Regions from separate parts of the Hydrogenophaga sp. NH-16 genome, predicted to be linked through region 2. Evidence: predicted binding sites of a transcription regulator. Region 2 holds the regulator's gene; the other holds the start of a gene.

Region 1 (3,405 bases), 330 kb from region 2:
GCGTGCTGCTGCGGGCTGCGCACGTTGCAGGCGTCCTTGTAGGTGATCCAGGGATGGCCGGTCTCGAACAGCATCGAGAGCATCTTGCGCCACAGGTCGGTGGCCGAGACCTTCTTGTAGGGCTTGATCTCGCCGCGGGCAGCCTTCTCCTCGTAGGCCAGGTAGGCCTTCTCGAAGTCGGCGCCGAACAGGTCGTGCAGGTCGGGCACGTTGTTGGGCGAGAACAGGCTCCACTCGCCCTTTTCCATCACGCGCTTCATGAACAGGTCGGGAATCCAGTTCGCCGTGTTCATGTCGTGGGTGCGGCGGCGGTCGTCGCCGGTGTTCTTGCGCAGCTCCAGGAATTCTTCGATGTCCAGGTGCCAGGTTTCCAGGTAGGTGCAGACCGCGCCCTTGCGCTTGCCGCCCTGGTTCACCGCGACGGCGGTGTCGTTGACCACCTTCAGGAAGGGCACCACGCCCTGCGATTCACCGTTCGTGCCCTTGATGTGGGCACCCAGGGCGCGCACACGGGTCCAGTCGTTGCCCAGGCCGCCGGCGAATTTGGACAGGAGGGCGTTCTCCTTGATCGATTCGTAGATGCCGTCGAGATCGTCGGGCACGGTCGTCAGGTAGCAGCTGGAGAGCTGCGAGCGCAGCGTGCCGGCATTGAACAGCGTGGGTGTGGACGACATGAAGTCGAACGAGGACAGCACCTCGTAGAACTCGATGGCGCGGGCTTCGCGGTCGATCTCGTTGAGCGCCAGGCCCATGGCCACGCGCATGAAGAAGGTCTGCGGCAGCTCGATGCGGCTCTTGCGCACGTGCAGGAAGTAGCGGTCGTACAGGGTCTGCAGGCCGAGGTAGTCGAACTGCAGGTCGCGCTCGGGCTTGAGCGCGGCGCCCAGGCGTGCCAGGTCGAACTGCAGCAGCTTCTCGTCCAGCAGCTCGTTCTGCACGCCCTTCTTGATCGCCTGCGGGAAGTAGTCGGCGTAGCGCTCACCCATCTGTGCGGCGGGCACCTCTTCGCCCAGCACTTCCTTGACCACGGTGTGCAGCAGCAGGCGCGCGGTGGCGTAGGTGTAGTCCGGGTCCTTTTCGATCAGGGTGCGCGCGGCCAGGATGGCGGCCTTGTAGACCTCCTCGATCGGCACGCCGTCGTACAGGTTGCGTTTGGTCTCCGCGACGATGGGATCGGCCTTGACGTCCTGGCCCAGGTTGGCGCAGGCGGCCTCAATCAGGCCCTGCAGGCGCGCAATGTCCAGCGGCACACGCTGGCCGCCATCCATCACATGCAGCGTGGCTTCGGCGGGCTTGGCCGCTTCGGCCTGATGGGCGCGTTCCTGTGCCCGGCGCTCGCGGTACAGAACGTAGGCGCGGGCGACCTCGTGGTGGCCACCGCGCATCAGGCCTAGTTCGACATGGTCCTGCACGTCCTCGATGTGGAAGGTGCCGCCGCCGGGGCGCGAGCGCATCAGTGCGCGCACCACCGTCTGGGTCAGCGCGTCCACGGTCTCGCGCACGCTGGCCGACGCCGCGCCCTGGGTGCCGTGCACTGCCAGGAAGGCCTTCATCATGGCCACCGCGATCTTGCTCGGCTCGAACGGCACGACCGCGCCGTTGCGACGGATGATCTGGTACTGGGTCAGCACGGAGGCGCCAGCGGGCTCGGTGGTGGAGCCGGTGCTGCCGGTGGGCATGTGGGGGGTGTTCGGGGAGGCTGTGGGCGTGGCGGTCAGCATGGTTCCTCTTTCGTTTGTGTTGTGGCGCCGAAGGTTCGGCTGGTGCGGCGCACACTATATCTGGTGCCTGGTGGTGGTTCAAGCCACTACCGGTAGTGTTTTGATAAAAAGTGCATGCTGGTTTTCGTCTGGCAAAAAGCCATCGGAAAGGCGGTGCGTTCAGGCCTGGCGTGGTGCGGCGCCGGTGCGTGGCTTGGACTCAGGAACCGAGCGCCGACGCGCATTTCGTGCGGATTCCGCGCGGAAATCCGCGTCTTTGCTGGCAATGTGCGGAGCGACGTTGGCGCCGGTCAGGCGGTGGAGGCGTCCGGATCGAATGTGGCGATCACACACTCGGGAAAGCACCGATGGTCCCAGGCCAGGCAGCGCTGCAACCGTGCCCAGTCGAAACCGGGGCCGGGGTCGAGCTTGCGACCGGGGGCGATGTGCTCGTGGCCGGCGATGTGGGTGATCGGGTAGCGGTCGGCCAGTTGCCGGCACAGGTCGGCCAGCGCACGGTACTGCGCATCCTCGAAGGTCTGGCCTTCGAGGCCCTCCAGCTCGATGCCGATCGAGTCGTCGTTGCAGCGCTCGCGGCCGCGCCAGCACGACACCCCCGCGTGCCAGGCGCGCCGGTCCGCGTCCACGAACTGCACGACCTGCCCGTCGCGGCGCACGAAAAAGTGGGCCGAGACCTCCAGCCCCCGGATCTGCTCGAAGTAGGGGTGGGTCGACCAGTCGAGCCGGTTGGTGAACAGCCATTCGACTTCCGGCCCGCCGTACTGCCCGGGTGGCAGGCTGATCGAATGCAGGACGATGAGGTCGACGACGGCGCCCGCGGGGCGGTCGTTGGCGTTGGGCGAGAGCACCTGCCGCGCGGTGCGCAGCCAGCCCCCCGACCAGTCGCCTGTTTCAGGTGGTGCTGTCGTCATCGTCGGACGGCATGGTGATGCCCAGGCGCTGGATGCGGTAGCGGATCTGCCGCAGGTTGAGCCCCAGGCGGTTGGCCGCGGCCGTGCGGTTGTAGTCACATTCCTTGAGCGCCTTGAGCAAGACCTGCCGCTCCTGCTCGTCCAGGTAGCCCTGCAGATCGTCGGGAATGGTGTCGGGCTGGGGGGTGGGCACCTCGGCGGCCTCCACCGGTTCGCTGGGCGGCCGGGTGGCCGTGAAGCCGGCGTCCACATCGCCCGGGTCCGCGAAGTCCTGCGCCTGCAGCTGGCTGCCGGAGCTCAGCGCCAGCGCCCGCTGCAGCAGGTTCTCCAGCTCGCGGACGTTGCCCGGCAGTTCGCGGGCCTGCAGCCAGGCGAGGGCATCGGCAGTGAGGGTGGGGATCGGCTGGCCGGATTCGCTGCAGATGCGCTGCAGCAGGGCATCGACCAGCCCGGGCAGGTCTTCCCGCCGTTCCCGCAGCGGTGGTGTGCGCAGGCCGATCACGTTGAGCCGGTAGAACAGGTCCTGCCGGAACTCGCCGTCCCGGACCAGGGCCGCGAGGTCCTTGTGGGTGGCGCTGACCAGCCGCACGTCGACCGCTTCCTCCTGCACACCGCCCAGCGGACGCACGCGCCGCTCCTGGATCACACGCAGCAGCTTTGCCTGCATGCCCAGCGGCAGGTCGCCGATCTCGTCGAGGAACAGGGTGCCGCCGCGGGCCGCCTGGAAGTAGCCTTCCCGGTCGTGGCTGGCACCGGTGTAGGCGCCTTTGCGC
Region 2 (3,405 bases):
GTGGCCGAAGCCTTTGCGGTCGGTGCCAAGGTGCGCCTTGATCCGACACTGATCCTGGCAGTCATGGCCATCGAGTCGCGCTTCAATCCCTACGCGCAGAGCCCTGTGGGCGCTCAGGGCCTGATGCAGGTGCTCACCCGCGTCCACACCGACAAGTACGACGACTACGGGGGCGCCATGGCCGCCTTCGACCCCCTTTCCAATCTGCGGGTCGGCGTCAAGGTGCTCCAGGATTGCATCAAGCAGGCCGGCTCTGTCGAAGGTGGACTGCGGCTCTACGTGGGGGCGGTGACCACCGACGGCAGCGGCTACATCAACAAAGTCATGGCCGAGCACCTTCGGATCCAGAGCGTGGCGCTGGGCAAACCGATGCCGACTTCCTTCCCGATCTTCACCGCCGCGCCTGCGCCCGCCGCGCCGGAGCCGATCGAGCCAACCCAGACCGGGCTGCTCGATCCCCAGCCCGAAGCCATCCCTGCCGGCCAGCCGGTTGAACCGGCAGCCGACGCCGTTCTCACCAGCTCCTGACCACAGACTGCCAAGCTCCGAGGCCTGCGGGCGCCTCGCCACTCGGATAAACTACACAGGTGCGCAACTGGCGATAGGCGCGCGGCAGCCACCTGCCGTCCGCGCTGACGTGGCCCTCCGCTCCTGGCGAGCGGGACAACCACTGGGAAGCGCACCGCCCACTCTACGGGTGTTCAGCCGTTCGCCTGGGCAGTCCCTGCCGCTTTTCAGAGAGTGCGCGGGGTCCCATCTCATCCGAGACCGTCCCGAGACTGCCAAACCATGTACGACCGCAACATCCTCATCGAGCAAACCGACCCCGAACTGTTCAAGGCCATTCAAGCGGAAAACGCCCGCCAGGAACACCACATCGAGCTGATCGCCAGCGAGAACTACGCCTCGCCGGCCGTGATGGCCGCCCAGGGCACCCAGTTGACCAACAAGTACGCCGAGGGCTACCCCGGCAAGCGCTACTACGGCGGCTGCGAGTACGTCGACGTGGCCGAACAGCTGGCCATCGACCGCGTCAAGCAGATCTTCGGTGCCGATGCCGCCAACGTGCAGCCGCACTGCGGCGCCTCGGCCAACGAGGCCGTCTTCCTGGCCTTCCTCAAGCCCGGGGACACCATCATGGGCATGAGCCTGGCCGAAGGAGGCCACCTCACCCACGGCATGCCGCTGAACATGTCGGGCAAGTGGTTTAACGTGGTCAGCTACGGCCTCGACAAGAACGAAGCGATCGACTACGACGTCATGGAAGCCAAGGCCCGCGAGCACAAGCCCAAGCTCATCGTCGCCGGGGCGTCCGCATACAGCCTGCGCATCGACTTCGAGCGCTTTGCCAAGATCGCCAAGGAAATAGGCGCCATCTTCATGGTCGACATGGCCCACTACGCCGGCCTGATCGCCGCGGGCGTGTATCCCAACCCGGTGCCATTCGCCGACGTGGTGACCTCCACCACCCACAAGAGCCTGCGCGGCCCGCGCGGCGGCATCATCCTGATGAAGGCCGAGCACGAAAAGGCCATCAACAGCGCCATCTTCCCCGGCCTGCAGGGCGGTCCGCTGATGCACGTCATCGCAGCCAAGGCGGTCGCCTTCAAGGAAGCGCTGCAGCCCGAGTTCAAGGCCTACCAGCAACAGGTGGTGAAGAACGCCCAGATCGTGGCCGAGACCCTGACCCAGCGCGGTCTGCGCATCGTCAGCGGCCGCACCGAGAGTCATGTGATGCTGGTGGACCTGCGCGCCAAGGGCATCACCGGCAAGGAAGCCGAGGCCGTGCTGGGCAGCGCCCACATGACCATCAACAAGAACGCGATCCCCAACGACCCGGAAAAGCCGATGGTCACCAGTGGTGTGCGCATCGGCACCCCGGCCATGACCACCCGCGGCTTCAAGGACGAGGAAGCCCGCATCACCGCCAACCTGATTGCCGACGTGCTGGACAACCCGCGCGACCCGGCGAACATCGAAGCGGTGCGCGCCAAGGTCAATGCCCTGACCGCCCGTTTCCCCGTCTACAGGTGAAATGCCCCTTTTGCGGCCATCTGGAAACCCAGGTCGTTGAGACCCGGGTTTCCGAAGACGCGGACTTCATCCGCCGCCGCAGGCAGTGCGGCCACTGCGAAAAGCGCTTCACCACCTATGAGCGGCCAGAGGTCAGCTTCCCGGCGGTGGTGAAGAAGGATGGTCGGCGCGTGGACTACGTGCCGGCCAAACTGCGCGCCTCATTCACCCTCGCCCTGCGCAAGCGACCGGTGAGCACCGAACAGGTGGACGCCGCCATCGAGCGCATCGAGGAAAAGCTGCTCAACCTGGGCAGCCGCGAAGTGGCCTCCACCAAACTGGGCGAGATGGTCATGCGCGAGCTCAAGAAACTCGACAAGGTGGCCTACATCCGCTTCGCCAGCGTTTACCGCAGTTTTGAGGATATCGACGAGTTTCGCGCGCTCGTGGATGAGGTCCGCCGGTAGCGCGCCGCCGGCTATTGGGAAAAGCCCCTCCTCCATCGGAGGGACACGATACCGACATGTACCTCATTGAAGGCATGATTCGGTGGCAACGCAGGGAAATAATGAGTTCGAACGAATTACTTCGAACCCATCATGCGATTGCCTGTCTGTCAACCTCCTCGTCAAATCAGCGGATACACCCTCATCGAACTGGTCGTGGCGACCGCGTTGCTGGCCATTCTCATTCAGCTCGCTGTTCCCCCCATGAGCCGGCTGCTCTCTGACTGGCAAAGAGACAACGCCACCCGAGCCATCACCGATCACCTTGCGCTCGCGAGATCGGAGGCCATCCGCTGGTCCCGGCGCGTGGTGATGTGCAGCAGTGCAGATGGCCTTCGCTGCTCTCCCGGCTCCAACAGGGAATGGAAATCGGGATGGCTCGTGTTTCAGGACATCGACAGCAATGGCCAATTCAGCCCTTCCGACAAACTGGTCGCTGTTTCACAGGGCGTCAGTGGAATTCAAAGCATCCGCGGCAATGCATTGCTCCAGCGCTTCGTATTCATGCCAACAGGAATGATGGCATCGGGAATGGGCACGCTGGAGATCATTCCCGAAACGGGAGCCAGCCAGAGAATCATCATCAATCGAATTGGGAGAATCCAGCTCAGCACAGGCCAGCCGGCGGAATGACACCGGGGGCCCGTTGCGGATGCGGGCGGCCCCAGGCTGGCGGCGACCTGCCAGCGGTTTGTGGCGACCCAAAGCGACAGCTGCGTGAAAAATGAATGCTTTTTGCCGCTGAGCAGGCCAAATTCGACCGCGTGTCAGGGCGTCCTGAGGAGCCTTGAAGGCGGACGATACATTGCAGTACGGAGCTGCAAATTGAACAACCTGCCCTCATTCCCGAAGCCGCCCAACTCTCGCCAGCGAGGTTTCACGCTGG

The links. Region 2 encodes NrdR, which represses ribonucleotide reductase genes. Its sites were predicted from a motif close to CACNANATNTNGTG; they were not measured.
Region 1: DD542_RS06530 (ribonucleoside-diphosphate reductase subunit alpha) is a predicted target of NrdR. The motif match lies at 1,774-1,787, and genes of this name have one in related genera.

What each region holds. Positions count from the first base shown of each region.
Region 1 covers NZ_CP029344.1:1,330,959-1,334,363, reverse strand. The annotation lists gene DD542_RS06530 (ribonucleoside-diphosphate reductase subunit alpha) at 1-1,679, opposite strand, end outside; gene ampD (1,6-anhydro-N-acetylmuramyl-L-alanine amidase AmpD) at 2,012-2,632, opposite strand; gene DD542_RS06520 (sigma-54 dependent transcriptional regulator) at 2,613-3,405, opposite strand, start outside.
Region 2 covers NZ_CP029344.1:1,657,914-1,661,318, forward strand. The annotation lists gene DD542_RS08035 (lytic transglycosylase domain-containing protein) at 1-528, shown strand, start outside; ZMP/ZTP riboswitch at 582-726, shown strand; gene glyA (serine hydroxymethyltransferase) at 790-2,034, shown strand; gene nrdR (transcriptional regulator NrdR) at 2,031-2,480, shown strand; gene DD542_RS08050 (GspH/FimT family pseudopilin) at 2,613-3,152, shown strand; gene DD542_RS08055 (GspH/FimT family pseudopilin) at 3,345-3,405, shown strand, end outside.